One region of the Enterococcus gallinarum genome, then DNA from elsewhere that is predicted to be linked to it. Evidence: a T-box and tRNA genes for the amino acid it is inferred to sense, from the RefSeq annotation. Region 1 holds a T-box; the other regions hold tRNA genes.
The links. A T-box is a leader RNA that pairs with one kind of tRNA and senses whether it is charged. The one in region 1 lies ahead of argS (arginine--tRNA ligase), so its partner is inferred to be a tRNA-Arg.
Positions count from the first base shown of each region.

Region 1 (6,677 bases):
TTCTTTGATCTCTTTGACGATTTCTTGGATCGTTGGCGGTTTGATACCAAATCCTTCATCCCCTGCCAATGCTTCGCCGCTCAATTTTAACACAACACGTTGATATTTTGGTTTACCCATGATGATTCCTCCGTACATTCTCCAATACTATTGTAGCATATTGGCGCCATTCTGTTTGAATTTGTGCAATTTTTTTGAAAATCGGTTTTTGCTTAAAAAAAGGGAGCGCACTTCCATGCGTTCCCATCTGTTCGAGGAACAGAATTATTTTTTGACTTGGCTCATAACTTCTTCTACAAAGTTATCTTCGCGTTTTTCGATACCTTCGCCGACTTCAAAACGAACAAATGATTTCACTGTTGCGCCTTTTGAAGCAACAAATTTTTCAACAGTCATGTCAGGATCTTTAACGAATGGTTGGTCAACCAAAGCGATTTCTGCTTTGAATTTTTTCAAACGGCCTTCAACCATTTTTTCAACGATGTTAGCTGGTTTGCCTTCGTTCAATGCTTGTTCAGTCAAAACTTGTTTTTCGTGATCCAATTCTTCTTGTGAGATTTGAGATTCATTCACATAGCGAGGATTGATTGCAGCAACGTGCATAGCGACATCTTTTGCAACTGATTCGTCTGTTGTTCCTTCAAGAACAGTCAAGACAGCGATACGTCCGCCCATGTGCAAGTAGCCACCGAAAGCAGAGTTGTCATCTTTTTCAACAACTTCAAAACGACGGAAGCTGATTTTTTCACCGATAACTTGAGTTGCTTCGATCAATGCTGCTTCCATTTTACCTTTTGATGTTTCCAACTGCAAAGCAGCTTCCATGTCAGCAGGTTTGTTTGCAGCGATTACTTCTGCGATTTCTTTAACTAAATCTTGGAACATTTCGTTTTTAGAAACGAAGTCTGTTTCAGAGTTTACTTCAACGATTGCAGCAGCATTCCCGTTGATAGCAACAGATGCCAATCCTTCAGCAGCAATCCGATCATTTTTCTTTGCAGCTTTAGCCATTCCTTTTTCACGTAATAGATCAACGGCTTTTTCGATATCTCCTTCGACTTCAACTAAGGCACGTTTTGCATCCATCATACCTACACCAGTCATGTCGCGCAATTCTTTTACTAATTTAGCTGTTACTTCTGCCATTTTTTGTTTTCCTCCTAAATGTCATTTAACAAGCCTGAACTTGCCTTTTAAAAAAGCTGTTTCAAAGGAGAGTGAGGCTTGGCGCCTAGCCTTTGAAACAGCTCCATCATTTCTTATTCAGCTGATACATTGTCGCCTTCGACAACATCAACGATTTCTTCGATTGAAGTAGCATTTTCTGTTGATTCAGCAGAAAAATCTTCTTCAACTACTTGGTCTTCGCCTTGGTTGCCTTCGATAAATGCATCTGCCATTTTAGCAGTGATCAATTTAACGGCACGAATCGCATCGTCGTTTGATGGGATAACTACGTCGATCTCATCTGGATCACAGTTTGTATCAACCATCGCTACGATTGGGATATTTAATTTACGTGCTTCTTGGATCGCAATGCGTTCTTTGCGTGGGTCAACAACGTACATTACATCTGGAATTCTTGGCATATCAGCGATACCGCCTAAGAATTTTTCAAGACGTTCGCGTTCTTTGTTCAAACCAACGACTTCTTTTTTAGGAAGGACATCAAATGTGCCATCTTCTTCCATTTTGTTGATTTGTTTCAAGCGAGCAACACGTTTTTGGATAGTTTCCCAGTTCGTCAATGTTCCACCTAACCAACGATGGTTTACGTAGTATTGACCTGAACGGATAGCTTCTTCTTTGATTGCTTCTTGGGCTTGTTTTTTTGTTCCTACGAACAAAGCAACTCCGCCTTCTTCAGCAACGTTTTTCATGTAGTCGTATGCTGCATCTACTAACTTAACAGTTTTTTGTAAGTCGATGATGTAGATACCGTTTCTTTCTGTGAAGATATATTTCTTCATTTTTGGGTTCCAGCGACGTGTTTGGTGTCCAAAGTGTACGCCGGCTTCTAGCAATTGTTTCATTGAGATTACTGCCATGATGTGTTTCCTCCAATTTGGTTTTTGATTTCCTCTCTTGCTCTTTAGCTCTTCGAAGAACTGATTATCAGCACCGCTTCGCAGATGGAACAAGATGTGGATTTGCGGAGTCAAAAAACTCACGCCTTAAACAGTATACAGTAGCTACTAAAGAATTGCAACTGCTTTTCCTCATAAACCTAGCTGTTTACTTTTACATTTTTTTCTTACAAACAACGGGTGTTCAGTCTGACTAAAGCCTAGGTTTTTAATCCTTTTTCTGCTATGATAATGCTGAAGAATTCAATTAAAGGAGTCTATTTATGCGTAAATCCGACCGGCATTTATTGATCAAACAGATTATTGCAGAACATAGTGTGGGAACTCAAGAAGAACTGTTGCAGTTGCTCGAAGCACAAGGAGTAACCGCTACGCAGGCAACGATCTCCCGCGATATCCGTGATCTAAAAATTGTCAAACAGCCTGATGAGACTGGACAAACAAAATTTGTTCTCTTTCAAGGAATGAATACTCAAGAAAATGAAAAAGCGGAAGAACAACGGCTGATTCACATGCTGGAAGATGTCGTCACCAAAGTGGATCGTGTTCAATTTATGACGCTAATCAATACGATCCCTGACAATGCACCTTTATTGGCAGCGGCTTTAGATGAAGTTTCGATGCCTGAGAAAGTTTGTTCTCTCGCCGGCTTTGATACAGTAGCCGTTATTTCCCGTACAAATGAAGATGCCATCAAGCTGACTGAATATATCAAGTCCCATGCTATTCTCTAAAGAATCGAAAAAAAGATACCAGCGGCAAGCATATAGGCTGCCGTTGGTATCTTTTTTTTTATTTACATTTTATCAGGTGCATGTAATCCTAACAGACGCAAATCTTCTTTTAACAAGACTGTTACAGCGTAAACCAATGCCAATCGAGCATCTTTTTGCGCATCTTCTGCTAAAATCTTGACATTTGCATAGTATTTATTGAAGGCTTGCGCTAATTTGATCGCATGTTTAGCAATCACTGATGGCTCATATTTATCTGCAGCCTGTAAGATAGTTTCTGGGTAGCGTTGGATCAACTTGATCACTTCCCAGCTCTCTGCATCATTCAAAGCAAGAGCTTGCGCATTGGCAGGATCAAATTGTGCTTTTTCTAAAATGCTCATCGCCCGTGCATGAGAATATTGGACGTAAGGTCCGGTTTCTCCTTCAAAACGAACGACTTCTTCCAATGTGAAATCGAAGTTGTTCAGGCGATCATTTTTTAAATCATGAAAGACGACCGCACCGACACCCACTTGTTTTGCCACTTCATCTTTGTTCGCTAAGCCTGGATTTTTTTCTGTGATTTGTTCTTTCGCAGATTCGATGGCTTCATTCAATACTTCTTCTAATAAAACGATTTTTCCTTTACGAGTAGACAGCTTCTTACCATCTTTGGTGATCAAACCAAATGGGATGTGGTGCATATCATCTGACCAATCGAAGCCCATTTCTTTAAGAACTGCTTTCAATTGCTTAAAATGATAGCTTTGTTCGTTACCGACAACATACAGAGACTTAGCAAAGTTATAAGTCCGTTTGCGGTACAATGCTGCCGCCATATCCCGAGTGATATATAATGTTGCGCCGTCAGATTTGCGGATCAACGCTGGATTGAGATCATAGGCAGTCAAATCAACGATTTCTGCGCCTTGGTCTTCTTGTAATAAATGTTTTTCTTCCAAAAGTTCAACGACTTCCGTCATTTTATCATTGTAGAAGGCTTCCCCATTCAATGAATCAAAACTTACTTCCAGCATGTCATAGATTTTGTTGAACTCTTGCAATGACTCATCGCGGAACCATTGCCATAATTCGGTTGCTTCTTGATCACCGTCTTCTAGCTTCTTGAACCATGCCCGAGCTTCATCTTCCAACGCTTTATCATTTTCTGCTTGTTCATGGAATTCAACATATAAACGCAAGAGTTCATTGATTGGTTCTTTTTTAACTGCTTCTTCAGAACCCCATTTTTTATAGGCGACGATCAATTTCCCAAATTGAGTTCCCCAGTCTCCTAAATGATTGATCCGAATTGGCTGATAACCGATTTTTTCAAGAATAAAGCCAATCGAATTACCGATCACCGTCGAACGCAAATGGCCCATGGAGATTGGTTTCGCAATGTTTGGTGAAGACATATCAATCGGAACCGCCTGCTGATTGCCAATTGATTGATCTCCATAATGATTTTTTTCCTTCAAGACGGTTTGTAAGACGTGTTCGCTGATCACTTCTTTATTCATAAAAAAGTTCAAGTATGGACCCACGACTTCGATTTTTTCAAAAGAAGCTGGATCAATTTTTTCCGCCAGCTCGCTAGCGATCTGTTGCGGTGCTTTGCGATAGACTTTGGCTAAAGCAAAGGCAGGAAAAGCAACGTCTCCGTGTTCAGCAGTTTTAGGATTTTCTAACAATTGACTGACTTGTTCTAAAGTCAAATCTTCTTTGACAGCGGCATAAATAGCTTGTGCAACGATTTGTTTATTATTCATTTTCTTTCCCTCCATTTGTTTCGATACGAAAGCAATGCCCAGCGAATGTACATGCGGAACAACTAAAAAAAGCCTCTAGTGCATCACATGCACTAGAGACGAGATTTCCCGCGGTACCACTCTATTTGTCCTTTAAGGAATGATTCTTAAAAGACCTACTTATTTCTGATAACGGCAGAATTCCGTTTGCTAGGCAAAATCTCACAAGTGCGCTTCACTTTCTTGATTGTTCGGCTCACACCTTCCCGAACTCGCTGAAAAACAAAAGCTACTCTTCTTGCTCATCGATTATCTACTATTTTGTTCCCAGAAAGTATAACAAAAAATAATCGGTTTGGCTAGCCGGTTTTTCGCCTTTGCATGGATTTCGCTAGTTAAACCTTTGGAATAAAAAGATCTCCTAGGGTGACAGCCATAATGGCTTTGATAGAGTGAAGGCGATTTTCTGCTTGATCGAACTGGCGCGCTTGCTTGCTGTGAAAAACGTCATTCGTCACTTCCATCTCCTTCAAGCCAAAATCAGCAGCGATTTTGGCCCCATATTTAGTTTGTGTATCATGAAAAGCTGGTAAACAATGGAGGAAAATGGCTTGTTCATTATTGGTTTTTTTCATTAATTCGGCATTTACTTGGTAAGGCATCAGCAAGTCGATTCGTTCTTTAAATTTTGCTTCTTCTCCCATTGAAACCCATACATCGGTATAAACGACGTCTGCTCCTGCTACAGCTGCCACATCATCTGTAATCAAAATTTCGGCTTGTGATGCTTGGGCAAATTGCTCTGCCAGCTCGATGACTTGCTGTTCCGGCTGTAATTCTTTTGGTGCGATGATTCGAATAGCAACACCGAGAATCCCGCTAGTCACAAGTAAGGATTGCGCAACGTTATTTCTTCCATCGCCGCAGTAAGCGATCGTCAGACCTTCAAGACTGCCAAAATTTTCTTGAATCGTCATAAAGTCTGCGATCATCTGTGTCGGGTGCCACATGTCAGACAATCCATTCCAGACAGGTACACCAGAATATTTCGCCAAGTCTTCAACGATTCTTTGGCTAAATCCTCGATATTCGATCCCATCAAACATCCGACCAAATACTTTTGCAGAGTCCTCAACAGATTCTTTTGATCCCATCTGGATATCGTTTGCTCCTAAAAATTCCGGATGCGCTCCTAGATCAACGGCAGCAACGGTAAAGGCAGCTCGTGTTCGAGTAGAATTTTTTTCAAACAAAAGAGCGATATTTTTTCCTTCCAAATAACGATGCGGGATATTCTTTTGCTTTAATTCTTTTACATGTAATGAAAAATCGATCAGATACTGCAATTCATCTCTGGTGAAATCTTTTTCTGCTAAAAAACTGCGACCTTTAAAAACGGATTTCATTTCTTTTGCACCCTTTCTTGCCTATGTTTTTAGCCAGTATACATCTTTTCTAATTTTCATTCAATATATACAAGTTTTACGTATTTTTAATCAATTTTATCCAAATAATTAACCAAAAGACCGTGGGCTGCCATTCGGATTCGTATCCCGATGACGCCACGGTCTTCTCTGTAATGTTGAGCAGAAAATGCTTGATTATTTCATTTCATGACCAAAACTTAGGCTTGGCACAGCATTCAAAGATAGTGGGGCAAACTGTTTTTTTTCTAACAAGATATGCCCAAAGGCCCCGATCATTGCCGCATTATCGCCACATAAACGCAAAGGTGGGATAATCAAGTCAATCTCAGGCAGGGCAGTCATTGCTTCATCTAGTGCCTGACGCAGGCCTTGGTTTGCAGCAACGCCACCTGCAACAATCAATTGGTTAACAGGATAAGTCTTGCAGGCGCGAATCGTCTTAGTGACCAAAACCTCTACGACACTTGCTTGAAAACTAGCAGCAAGGTTGGCTTCGTCCAATGTTTCTCCTCGTTGCTGCGCATTATGGACAAAATTAATAAAGGCACTCTTTAATCCGCTAAAACTAAAATCAAAATTGTCTTCATGAATCATTGCTCTGGGAAAATGGTACGTGTCCTCACCTAAATGCGCCAAACGATCGATTTCTTTTCCGCTAGGATAAGAAAGTTCTAAGACTCGTCCCACCTTGTCATA
Region 1 covers NZ_CP050816.1:1,621,306-1,627,982, reverse strand. Annotated here, with positions in the region: gene pyrH (UMP kinase) at 1-120, opposite strand, end outside; gene tsf (translation elongation factor Ts) at 265-1,146, opposite strand; gene rpsB (30S ribosomal protein S2) at 1,260-2,048, opposite strand; gene HED61_RS08065 (arginine repressor) at 2,351-2,821, shown strand; gene argS (arginine--tRNA ligase) at 2,884-4,575, opposite strand; T-box leader at 4,667-4,869, opposite strand; gene argF (ornithine carbamoyltransferase) at 4,950-5,960, opposite strand; gene tsaD (tRNA (adenosine(37)-N6)-threonylcarbamoyltransferase complex transferase subunit TsaD) at 6,156-6,677, opposite strand, start outside.

Region 2 (6,677 bases), 420 kb from region 1:
AAATTCCTGATGATGAACGCCTGCATATTCACTCAATACATCGGTCAATGCAAACGGTAAAAAACGATTCTCGGTAGTTTGGGGATCAAATGGCAACATTTGATCAATCATTTCAATGGTCACGGTAGGCTTAGATTCTCCTTCAATAATAAGATCTCCTACTATTATATATGAAGATCATGAAAAAACTTAATCAAAAAGCTAAGAAAACGTTCTATAGTGGATGTTTTAGCTGAAATGATTGACAAAAGAGGGGAAAAAAGGAAAAATGGAACTGAAATCTGCTAAGGAGGCACACTATCATGAGGGAATTGTCACAAGGAATTCCGATTTCGATCCATTTAACGACAAAGGTCGAACAAGCGGGAGAAACACAAGATTTTTTGTTTGATTTACAAGGACAGGCGGTCAAAATCGGCGATACGCTGTATCTGAGATACAAAGAGATTCAGCCAGAAGGAGCCGAAGTACCAGTGACGATGAAAATTATGCCAGATGGCGTGATCCAACTGATTCGCTCGGGAGAAATGCGAACACGCTTGAAATTCGCTTACAAAGAGCGTTTAGAAACAAGTTATCAAACGCCTTACGGCACGATGCATTTCCATACATATACAAGTCACTTACATGTGAGTCTGAAAGATCGTCCTTATTCAGGTAAAGTCGATGTCCATTATGATTTATTTATGATGGAAGACAAAGTGGGAGAATACAAACTTTCTTTGGAGTTTACTGCTTAAATAAATGCAAATTTTGAAAGAATAAATTGCAATTTGCCTCACATTTTTGTATGATTAGGAGTAGACTGTGAAAGGACGTGTCCCGTTTGGAAATTAATGTATTTGAAGGTGTAAATAAAAACGAATTGTCAATGATCGAAGTTGCCCATGCGATTTTAGAGCAACGCGGTGACGTGATGGATTTTTCTGATTTGGTCAACCAAATCCAAAACTATCTAGAAACTTCGGACAGCGAGATTCGTGATTCTTTGGCGCAGTTTTATACAGACTTGAATATCGATGGCAGTTTTATTTCTTTGGGAGACAATCGCTGGGGATTGCGTTCATGGTATGCGATCGACTCAATCGATGAAGAAGTCAACCACGGAATCGATGATGAAGATGAAGATACACCGCGTCGTCGCAAACGTAAGAAAGTGAATGCCTTTATTAGTGACGATGAAGACGCGATCGATTATAACGATGATGACCCAGAGGATACTGATTTGTCTGATGACGATGAAGAGGATCTTTTTGACGATGATGACGATGAGGATGAAGAAATCTCCGCATATAACTCAGATCTGCAAGAAATTGGTGCAGACAATAACGATGATGACGAAGAGGAACTACCGGGGAACATTGAAGAAGATCTAACGATCATCGATGATGATGAAGAAGACGAATTTGATGACGAGGAAGAAGAGGAATAGGCCTCTTCTTTTTTGTGTTTAGCAAAGGCAACAGTGTATGGAAGATGGCAAGAGCTCAATCAAAATAAAAAAAACGGAAGTGCTGTCAGCACTTCCGTGGTTTTTTGAATTATCCCTTGAGATAAAGTATACTATAAATGAAATGAAAAACGCGCCTTGAGGGAATCGAACCCCCGTCTCAAGAACCGGAATCTTACGTGATATCCACTACACTAAAGGCGCGAAGCACAAATAACAGTTTAACCAATTTTCTCAGAAAAAACAAGAGGTAAAATGATGAAATTTCAACAACAATTTTCGCAACAACAAAAACAGACACAAAAGTTGGCGATGACGCAGAAATTACAGCAGTCGATCCAAGTGCTGCAATTTTCATCAGATGAACTGCTTGCTTTCGTAGATAATCAGGCATTAGAGAATCCCCTGATCGATTTAACGGACCATGAATATCCGACGAGTTATACTCAAGGCAGTGGGACATCTGAGCAATTCAATGAATATTTGAATCAGATCCCAAATAGAGGAAGTTCGCTCTTTGAGTATTTGATCGATCAAATCCATTTAAATTACCGAGATACCTTTCTACGCACCGTCGTGTTATTTCTAGTGGAATATATTGATTTGAATGGATTTTTGACCATTGATTTGGTGAAGGCTGGTCAAATGATCGGAGCTTCAGAGATTCAGATGCTCGATGCCTTGACACTGATTCAGCAGTTGGATCCAGCGGGTGTCGGCGCACGAGATCTACGAGAATGCCTCATGCTTCAAACTGAACGGGACGATGCTGCGCCAGAACTCGCCTATATCGTTCTTGAAGAATGGTTCACGGAATTAGCAGAGCGCAAGTGGGACAAAATAGCGAAAAATCTAGCAGTTTCGCTTTCAGAAATTCAGAAGGTGTTTGACTATATCCAAACGTTGACCCCAACACCAGGGGCGGCCTTTGGGTCTACAGATGGTTTGTATATCATCCCGGATTTGCGAGTTACGATTACTGAAGGCCAGCCAGTGGTTACCTCTAATCGACGAGCAATGCCGGAAGTCCGTTTCCAACAACACTATTTTGATCAATTAAAACAAAGTGGCGATGCTGAGGTAAAGAAATATTTAGACAACAAAGCCCAAGAATTTGAATGGCTAAAAAAGACTCTCCAGCAGCGAGGAGATACCATCTATCGAGTGGGAGAAGCGATCGTTCATCATCAGCAAGCCTTTTTTTTACAAGCTGACCGACCATTGAAGCCATTGATCCTCAAAGAAATCGCTGACGAATTAGGTATTCACGAATCGACAGTCAGTCGTGCCGTCAATGGGAAATATTTGGAGACAGAATTTGGTGTTTTTGAACTGAAGTCCTTCTTTGGTCAAAAAGTGTCCACCCAAAGTGGAGAGGATGTCACCACGGAGGCAATCAAGCGGCGTTTGGCAGCTTTGATCAACGAAGAGAATAAGCAGAAGCCGCTTTCTGATCAAAAATTGGCTGATTTGTTAAAAGCGGAAGAAGTGGAAATTTCTCGCCGGACTGTTGCCAAGTATCGTGAGGCTCTTAATATTCCTGGATCTTCTAAACGAAAGCGGTTTGATTGATTTTTCGATACAGTTCTTGTTCTGGCCCAGCTATTGAAGAAAGATTCAACAAGAATGACGGCAAAAAGTCCAATGACCCCACCTCTTTTACATAAGAAGACAGGTAAGCAATTTGGGTTTCATATAATCGTAGCAAAGGCAGGGCTACTTGTGATAAATAGCTCTGCCCGCTTTTCATAGGCGGTCGCTGATCCTTTTGCTCGAGTTTTTCTTTGTTGATTTCTTTTACTAGTTTGAAAGCTATTTTTGGCTGTGATAAGAATCCGCTTTACGATTAAAAAAGTTTGGAGAATCATTTTTTATAATTGAAATAGTTGCATGAGGCGTCCAGAAGTGCTACTATTATTGGTGTAAGAGATGAATTAAATTTTTTTTGGAATAGATGGGTCATTTTAAGTCATTGTAGGACAAAAAAAGTCCAACGGGAGGATGCAAAATGCTCGATGAATTGAAATTGATTGAGGCAATCACCCCGGATATCCTCGCGGTGCTTCAAGAACGTTACCGTATTTTACGGACTATCTATTGGATGCAACCAGTAGGGCGGCGGACATTGTCTGAAAGCTTAGCAATGACGGAACGTGTGTTGAGGTCTGAAACGGATATCCTCAAAAAACTTAAATTGATTGATTCGTCTAAAAGCGGTATGCAATTAACGGCCTATGGCGAAGAAATCTATACAAAAATCGGCAGTTTGATGGATCAATTGTTTGGCATGCATCAAACAGAGAAGCGGTTATCCGAGTACTTCGGGATTGATCGTTGCTTGATTGCCAGCGGTGATGGGGACCGTCAACCGAAAGTGATTGCTGAATTCGGTCAGCTGCTTAATGAGTCGTTAGACTTATTGCTGCCAGATGGTGAGAATACGATCGCTGTGATGGGCGGTACGACAATGGCAAAAGTTGCCGAAGAACTAGGCAATCTTGAAACTGGCAAACGCCATAACTTGTTTGTCCCAGCCAGAGGGGGCATCGGAGAAGCAGTCAATGTTCAGGCAAATTCAGTCGGATCAGTGATGGCGATGCGTACCAATGGTAATTATCGTTCCCTATTTGTACCGGAACAATTAAGCACTAACACCTATGAATTTTTGTTGAAAGAACCAGCGATCCTTGATGTCTTAAACTTGATAAGTCAAGCAAATTGTGTTATTCATAGTATTGGACGAGCACTGCATATGGCAGCTCGAAGAAAGATGTCAGAAAAAGAGATCCTGATGCTGAAACAAAAGAATGCAGTAGCGGAATCCTTCGGTTATTTCTTTAATGAAGCAGGCGAGGTCGTTTATAAGATTCCTCGTATCGGACTGCAGTTGAAGGACTTGCAGAACGTGCCGATCATTTTCGCAATCGCAGGCGGTAAATCAAAAGCCAAAGCGATCAATGCATACATGAAAAATGCACCAAAACAAACATGGCTCATCACAGATGAAGCCTGTGCCAATGAGATTTTAAAAGGGGCAACCCTTTAAAATAAATATTTTTATGATTTTCATAAGGAGGAAATCTTAAATGACAGTTAAAGTAGGTATTAATGGATTTGGACGTATCGGACGCTTAGCATTTCGTCGTATCCAAGAAGTAGAAGGAATCGAAGTTGTGGCTATCAACGACTTAACAGACGCTAAAATGTTAGCACACTTGTTAAAATATGATACAACACAAGGACGTTTCAACGGTACAGTTGAAGTTCATGAAGGATCATTCAACGTGAACGGAAACGAAATCAAAGTTCTAGCAAACCGCAACCCTGAAGAATTGCCTTGGGGCGAATTAGGTGTTGAAATCGTGCTAGAATGTACTGGATTCTTCACTTCTAAATCAGCTGCTGAAAAACATTTAACAGCTGGTGCAAAACGTGTAGTTATCTCAGCTCCTGGCGGAAACGATGTACCAACAATCGTTTACAACACAAACCACGAAACTTTAACAGGTGATGAAACAGTAATTTCTGGTGCTTCATGTACAACTAACTGTTTAGCTCCTATGGCTAAAACATTGAATGACAAATTTGGTGTGATCGAAGGCTTGATGACTACGATCCATGCTTACACAGGTGACCAAATGACTCTAGACGGACCACACCCTAAAGGTGACTTCCGCCGTGCGCGTGCTGCTGCAGCAAACATCGTTCCTAACTCAACTGGTGCTGCTAAAGCTATTGGCTTGGTAATTCCTGAATTGAACGGTAAATTAGACGGAGCTGCTCAACGTGTTCCTGTTGCAACTGGTTCATTAACTGAATTAGTTACAGTTCTTGACAAAGAAGTAACTGTTGACGAAGTAAACGCAGCAATGAAAGAAGCTTCAAACGAATCTTACGGTTACAACACAGACGAAATCGTTTCTTCTGATATCGTTGGTATGACTTACGGTTCACTATTTGATGCAACTCAAACAAAAGTTATGACTGTTGGCGACAAACAATTAGTTAAAACTGTTGCTTGGTATGATAACGAAATGTCATACACTGCACAATTAGTACGTACTTTAGAATACTTCGCTAAATTATAAGATTTGCGTCGTACATTCATTTAAACCATCGCAAGAGAAAGCGGGGAAGCAGCGCGCTTCTCCGCTTTTTTTAACAATTACATTAGGAGGAATCTGTTCATGGCTAAAATGACAGTTCAAGATATCGATTTAAAAGATAAAAAAGTTCTTGTGCGTGTGGATTTCAATGTTCCATTGAAAGACGGTGTGATCGGTGACGACACTCGTATCAAAGCAGCACTTCCAACAATTAATTACGTGATCGAAAATGGCGGAAAAGCAATTCTTTTCTCTCACTTAGGTCGTGTCAAAGAAGAAGCAGATAAAGAAGGCAAATCTTTAGCACCAGTAGCAAAACGTCTAGGCGAATTGTTAGGCAAAGAAGTGACTTTCGTTCCTGAAACACGTGGGGAAAAATTGGAAGCAGCAATCAACAACATGAAAGACGGCGATGTTGTTGTTTTCGAAAACACTCGTTTTGAAGATGTGGACGGCAAAAAAGAAAGCAAAAACGATCCAGAGCTTGGTAAATATTGGGCTTCATTAGGGGATGTTTTTGTCAATGATGCATTTGGTACAGCTCACCGTGCCCATGCTTCAAACGTCGGAATCGCTTCTACAGGAATCCCAACAGTTGCTGGATTCTTAATGGAAAAAGAAATCAAATTTATTGGTGAAGCAGTCGAAGAACCAAAACGTCCAATGGTAGCGATTCTTGGTGGTGCGAAAGTATCTGACAAAATCGGTGTCATTGAAAACTTGATTCCTAAAGCAGACAAGATCTTGATCGGTGGCGGAATGACTTATACATTCTACAAAGCAAAAGGAATGGAAATTGGTAACTCTCTTGTTGAAGCGGATAAAGTTGAGTTGGCAAAAGAATTGATCGAAAAAGCTGGCGATAAACTTGTTTTACCAGTTGACTCAATCACAGCTGCTGAATTTTCAAATGATGTTCCAACAGAAGAACATACTGGTGATGTTCCTGAAGGTCAAATGGGCTTAGACATCGGACCTGAAACAATTGCATTGTTCGCTGAAACATTAAAAGGTGCAAAAACAGTTGTTTGGAACGGACCAATGGGTGTGTTCGAAATGTCAAACTTTGCTAATGGTACCATCGGTGTTTGTGAAGCAATCGCAAACCTTGAAGATGCAAC
Region 2 covers NZ_CP050816.1:1,204,841-1,211,517, forward strand. Annotated here, with positions in the region: gene HED61_RS05805 (lipoate--protein ligase family protein) at 1-123, opposite strand, end outside; gene HED61_RS05810 (DUF1934 domain-containing protein) at 303-740, shown strand; gene rpoE (DNA-directed RNA polymerase subunit delta) at 827-1,432, shown strand; tRNA gene HED61_RS05820 (tRNA-Arg) at 1,583-1,654, opposite strand; gene rpoN (RNA polymerase factor sigma-54) at 1,709-3,022, shown strand; gene HED61_RS05830 (hypothetical protein) at 3,000-3,200, opposite strand; gene HED61_RS05835 (sugar-binding transcriptional regulator) at 3,459-4,496, shown strand; gene gap (type I glyceraldehyde-3-phosphate dehydrogenase) at 4,537-5,538, shown strand; gene HED61_RS05845 (phosphoglycerate kinase) at 5,638-6,677, shown strand, end outside.
Region 2: it encodes a tRNA-Arg, which carries the amino acid that the T-box ahead of argS (arginine--tRNA ligase) is inferred to sense. The anticodon was not compared.

Region 3 (6,677 bases), 960 kb from region 1:
ACATCAATTACTTATTCAACGCGAGATCACTATTTTGGTAGAAACTTTGATTATGAGCTGTCTTATGAAGAAGTAGTCACGATTACTCCTAGGAACTATAGGCTGTCTTTTCGAAAAGTTGGTGAGTTATCACAGCATTATGCGATGATCGGGATTGCTGCTGGTATAGCGGATTATCCGCTGTATTATGATGCTACCAATGAAAAAGGTTTAAGCATGGCTGGGTTAAATTTTGCTGGTTTTGCAGATTACAAAGAACCGGTTGAGAATAAAGACAATGTCACACCATTTGAATTCATTCCCTGGATATTAGGGCAATGCAGCACAGTAGCTGAAGCAAAAGAATTGTTGAATAAAATCAATTTGGTTAATATCAATTTTAGCGAAAATCTTCCGCTATCGCCTTTACACTGGTTATTAGCGGATAAAGAATCTTCAATCGTTGTAGAAAGTATGAAAGACGGACTTCATATCTATGATAATCCTGTTGGTGTCCTAACGAACAATCCTTCTTTTGACTATCATTTGTTCAATTTAAATAACTATCGTTCTTTATCTAGTAAAACGCCAACCAATACCTTCTCAGATGCAATCGAATTGAATGAGTATAGTCGAGGAATGGGCGGAATTGGGTTGCCTGGGGATTTGTCCTCGATGTCTCGATTTGTGAAGGCTGCATTCACGAAACTGAATTCTGTATCTGGTGATTCAGAATCAGAAAGTATCAGCCAATTTTTCCATATTTTAGGGTCTGTCGAACAGCAAAAAGGATTATGTGATGTGGGAGACGGGAAATATGAATATACCATTTATTCTTCTTGCTGCAATGTCGACAAAGGAATTTATTACTATCGGACCTATGAAAATAGTCAAATTGTCGCTGTAGATATGCATAAAGAAGACTTAGACAGTGAAAAACTGATTAGTTATCCGTTAGTTGAACAACAGCAAATACACGTTGCTAATTAATCGGTAAATAACTTTCAGAGAAGAACGGTAGCGTACGTATCGCTTGGATGAAGTGATCGAAAGAGAAGGTGGTTTTTATTGCTAAGAAATACGACAGAAGATGATTGATGACTAGCAACAATGACCAACACCTTTAGATAATTGATTTATGAATCCATGTGTTACAGTTTTTTCGCGATAACTCGGACATTCGTGAGATGAAAAATAAAAGAACTTGCTAGTTTGATAAGATGCACTTTTTGGTTGAACAAAGAGTGCATCTTTGATTTATATTTGGCACAGATTGGGTACAAAGCAAAACAAAAACCGCTAAGGTCAAGGGTCCTTAGCGGTAAAATAACGTTTTTTGAATATGGGTTCACCTAAGTAATTTCGATCAAGGAAGTTCATGAGTTTTATTCTTCTGGATAATCGAAAGGGATATCAGGATAGGCAAAATTTTCTTTGATTACTTTTTTACTGTTTATATAACCAGTTCCAGTGATCACGTAAGTAAATTCAACTTTTTTAACTGGGAGACGACACACAAAATTATAAATTAATTCACAATCTTCTACTTTCGGTAAATAGTTTTTAGGTAGGCGATCTCCATTATAAAATTTTCCATTTTTTTTAATTTCTTTTTTCCATTTTTCAAAATCTTTTTTAGTAGTGATTTTTTTTGAAAAATTTGTTTCCTGTTTGGTTGATTGTCGATAAGTATCTTTTACCAATAGGATTTCTTTTTTAGGAATTTTATCTATTCGGGCTATAAAGTCATCAATCTTTTTGTCAGATGTATATTCATGATATTTAAAATAACTGACATATAACAATAATCCAACTATTACAAAAAGAACAAACCCTATTAAAAAGAACCTAATTTTTTTCATAAATAAACACTCCTTCAATAGGTTCCAACTTTATAGGGTTTGTAGGAACTAGTAAATAAATTAGGCAAAGCACTCGGAGCAATGAAAGTAAGTCCTGAAGCAAAGCTTTGCATGACTGGAGATGAACCACTACCATACCAAAAAGCATGAAAGACCAATTTTGAACAGTAAGTTGGATTCATAGACAACGTGTTAGGTCCAATGAAATAGTCATAGTAACGATTCTTTTTGTATCCACCAGATGAGTTCCAAAATGTTTTATCGGCATAATTTGCACACTGATTAGCCATTCCTTTATTAGGGATACGCCAGATTTGTATCCACTTATCTATATTTTTGCTAGGACTCACACCTTCTTGATCCTCATTTCCCCACAGCCAATTATGCTTTGAATATTGATGGTTATTATTTTTCATGACTCCAGTAGGCCATTTATCTATTACTTTTCCCCCAGTCATTTCCAAGATATAGTTATCACTAGTGGCGATTGCTGCATGCCCCATACCACCACTGACAACAATAATATCTCCTTTACGAAGATCACGTTTGAAACGGTCTGCGTTTTGTTTTTGGGTTGCACGTTTTTGCCGTTGATTATTGCGAGGAGAATGTCCTTCTCCATCCGGGAAGGCACTGTAATTTAATATTTCTCCAAACCAGTTATCATAGGTTAATCCAGCGCCAACAACTTCTTTCATTTCTTCATAAGTTGTTTTATTTACTTGATAATTCTCTTGAAAAGCTTCATAGGAGTATAATTCTCGATTAACTTTTCCTTCAGCGATTCCTTTTTCATATAATTCTTTGATTTTCGTTGCTTCTTGATCTGTTAGTTCTGGAGAATTTGTTTGATCAGAATCATATTTTACTTTGTTTTCGTCTTCAATATCCCAAAGAGATGTTCGAGATTCTTGCTCTGATGAAGTGGCTGCAGTAGGTGCTGTTTCTTTTTCAAGTGAGTTTGTTAGTATTGGATCAGAAATATCAGTTGATGAAACAGTTATGAAGGTGTTGTTTGTATCGGTGGTAGTAGTTGAAAGCGTTGAGTGTTCTTCTGAATAAGCGTTTCCAATGCAGCTTAGACCAATGAATAACAAAGAGAGAATGGAGAGGACGATAAATAATCTTTTCATTTAATTCACGCCTTTCTGTAGTGTTTTTAATTGTATAGATATTATATTTAAGTGGAGATTAACATTAACAATGTAAAAAAACAACTTACGCTTTTGTCACGTGCTTATTGAACAAGCGAAAAAGGTTTTTGCACTAAGACTTTTTTACTTAAAATCGAGGAGGAGATTTTTTCTTTAATGATGGTTAGTTTCAATTTTTTTTAACCTACAAGCTTAGTAGGATAGTGAATAAAAGATAGGCTACATGAGATGAGCGCTTCTCCTATAGATATTTTTAGCGTCACCTTAGCTCAGAAAAATTTATGATTTCACGTGACAAAAAGTTCAAATTCTTGTCGCCCGATAAATACAAGATTTGACAAGCTTAATTTCGATAGATTCGTGTAATCTGTGTGCTTATAAAACTAGTATGACGTAAAAAGGTCCCGGGATGTCCATAAACGGTAAACAAAAACCGCTAGGAATTCATATTCCTAACGGTTTGTATATAGAACGTATGATAATATAACGTCACAGGAGGGATTCGAACCCCCGACCGTCCGCTTAGAAGGCGGATGCTCTATCCAGCTGAGCTACTATGACAAGTCAGCAACAAATAACATTATAGAAAAAGGAGCGCCTAATGTCAATCGCTTTTCGCTATTTTTGCCAACTTTCTTTAAAATGACTCGTTACTCGCTGGTTGTAGCCACGTCCACATGATCTGCTTCTTTCGTAATAAGAATAACGCCATCTCCTAAGGGAATTAAGCTAGAAGTCAGTTGGGGATGATCCATCACTGTATTGAGGAAAAGGTTTAGTTTACGGTGGATGGCCCGTTGTCCTCGTGGAATGTCTTCTATAGGATCTAAAATCGTTCCTGCCTGAAAGACGTCATCGACCATTAACACGCCGCCTTTACGTAAAAGTCGTAAGCATTCCGGTAAAAATTCGATGTATTTAGACTTTGCACTATCCATGAAAATAAAATCGTAAGGGCCATCAAGTGTCGGCAAAACGTCTGCTGCCTGTCCCTCTAAAAGAGTGACTTTATCCTCAAGGCCCAATTGTTTGTAAGTTTCTCTGGCTTTTTTGATCATGACATCATAGCGATCGATGGTAGTTACGTGACCATCACCTACATACTGTGCCATCAAACTTGAAGAAAAGCCGATTGCTGTACCGATTTCTAATATTTGCTTGGGCTTCATTTGTCCTAATAAAAATTGCAGGAACACCACTGTCTCATGCGGAATAATAGGAACTTCTTTTTCATGAGCTGCCTGTTCGATTTGACCTAATTTCCCAGTTAATTGCTTTTGTTTTTCCCGCATAAACGCCACTAGTTCTTTTTTTACTACTGGACGATGCATCATTTCGTTACGCATCCTGATCCTCCTAAATAATTTCTGTTACTTATTATACGGATAACTCTCTTTGAGTTCAATCCTTTCTACTTGGGAAAAGAACAGATCTTTTGCTCAGTAAGACAAAAAAACCAGTCGAATGACTGGTAGGGGAGAAAGGTTGAAAAATAATTTTTGGTATACAATGATACTAACAGAGCAATGTTTAAATTGTGTTAAGAGTCTGTGAAGATATAACCAGTATTCGCTGAAAAAAATCTGTTTTAAAGGAACGTATTTCAAAATAATTTCTTACTTCTAAGAGATATGAAGAGAGAAAAGGACACTTTTATTTCTTTTTCTCTAATATTATCTATCTAAATATTCAGAAAATTCAATTAAAAGCATTGACAGATGCAGTGTCTTTCGGTATCTTCTTATATAAGGTAACGAGAAGCAGAAAGTGACAGGTGAATAAAATGAATAGAAATAGGCCGATGAACACTAGCAACTTATTATTACCGTGAGGACTCTTTTTTGTATTTCATGATCTGATGACGTGAAACAGAAGAGTCCTATTCGCATTGCATAAAGGGAAGACCTTTATGGAGTGCTTTTTTTATACCCTAAAAGAATAAATGAGCCAGAGGAGGAATTAGTTTGAGACAGATCCAGTTTTTTGACACCACACTTCGAGATGGAGAACAGACTCCAGGAGTGAATTTCAATATGAAAGAAAAGGTACAGCTTGCTTTACAGCTGGAAAAATGGGGAATTGATACAATTGAGGCAGGTTTTCCAATTGCTTCGGAAGGAGACTTTGCAGCGGTTCAAGCAATCGCAACTGCTGTATCCACGATGACAGTGGCAGGTCTGGCACGCTGTCAAATTAAAGATATTGATCGCGCTTATGAGGCATTAAAGCAAGCAGTAAGTCCCCAGATCCATGTGTTTTTGGCAACCAGTGAAGTCCATCGCCGTTATAAATTAGCCATGACTAAAGAAGAAGTAATCCGAGCAATCAAAGAACATGTTACCTATGCTAGAACCTTATTTGACAAGGTTCAATTTTCTCCAGAAGATGCGACCCGCACAGAAAAAGATTTTCTGTTAGAAGCGGTCCAAACAGCGATCGATGCCGGGGCGACCATCATCAATATTCCAGATACCGTTGGCTATAGTAATCCCACTGCCTATGGCGAATTATTTGCCTATTTGATTGCCAATACCAAAAGCAAGGAACCGATTATGTTTTCCTCCCACTGTCACGATGATCTGGGAATGGCAACGGCGAATGCTCTGGCAGCTATTGAGAACGGAGCCACTCGTGTGGAAGGAACGATCAATGGCATTGGTGAACGGGCCGGAAACACGGCGTTGGAAGAGGTGGCATTAGCATTGCATGTGCGTCAAGATTTCTATGACTGCATAACGAATATTCAGTTAGGCGAAACCAAACGAACCAGTGACCTAGTCGCTCGACTATCAGGGATCGCTGTTCCTAAGAATAAAGCGATCGTTGGAGGAAACGCCTATGCACATGAATCGGGCATCCATCAAGACGGCGTCTTGAAGAATCCTGAGACATACGAGATCATTACGCCGCAATTAGTCGGTGTTCAAACAAATTCGCTACCGCTGGGAAAATTATCTGGTCGGCATGCGTTTATAGAAAAGATGAATCAATTAGGCTATCAGTTTGACTCTGAGGAAACAAATGCATTGTTCAAACGATTCAAAGAACTGGCAGACAAAAAGAAACAAGTAACGGAGCAGGATTTGCTGGCGTTAGCAGCGGATCAAGGTCGCACGCAAACAGAGGGCGTTGAATTAGAGGCTGTTCAGCTACAATATGTCTCCAATGGTCATCAAGGTGCCGTGGTATCGATCACAAAAGATCATCAATCTTATGTTGCCTCAGCAATTGGCGCTGGGAGCATTCAAGCAATCTATAATTCGATCGACCAGATTTTTGATCAGCAACCGCGACTGCTAAATTATGAAATCACGGCTCTTACGAGTGGAGAAGATGCGCAAGCAGAAGTTCATGTAGCTATCGAATGCGCAGAGACAAACCGACAAATCAGTGGGATCGGTGTTGATTTTGATGTGTTGCAAGCTTCTGCAAAAGCCTATGTACAAGCCAGCGCTGCTTTGAAGAATCGAGGCGAGAATAAATGAAGAAAATCGTCGTTCTTGCTGGTGATGGCATTGGACCGGAGATCATGACCAGTGCATTGCAAATTGTAAAGGCGTGTTTGCCAAGCAACCCGTATTTCTCTTTTGAGTCTTATGCATTTGGCGGACAAGCCATTGAGCAGTATGGCACACCACTGCCAAAAAAAACATTGCAAGCTTGTCAGCAAGCGGATGCCATT
Region 3 covers NZ_CP050816.1:2,584,246-2,590,922, reverse strand. Annotated here, with positions in the region: gene bsh (choloylglycine hydrolase) at 1-969, shown strand, start outside; gene HED61_RS12755 (DUF3139 domain-containing protein) at 1,365-1,841, opposite strand; gene HED61_RS12750 (hypothetical protein) at 1,856-2,974, opposite strand; tRNA gene HED61_RS12745 (tRNA-Arg) at 3,483-3,556, opposite strand; gene HED61_RS12740 (O-methyltransferase) at 3,646-4,341, opposite strand; gene HED61_RS12735 (2-isopropylmalate synthase) at 4,960-6,480, shown strand; gene leuB (3-isopropylmalate dehydrogenase) at 6,477-6,677, shown strand, end outside.
Region 3: it encodes a tRNA-Arg, which carries the amino acid that the T-box ahead of argS (arginine--tRNA ligase) is inferred to sense. The anticodon was not compared.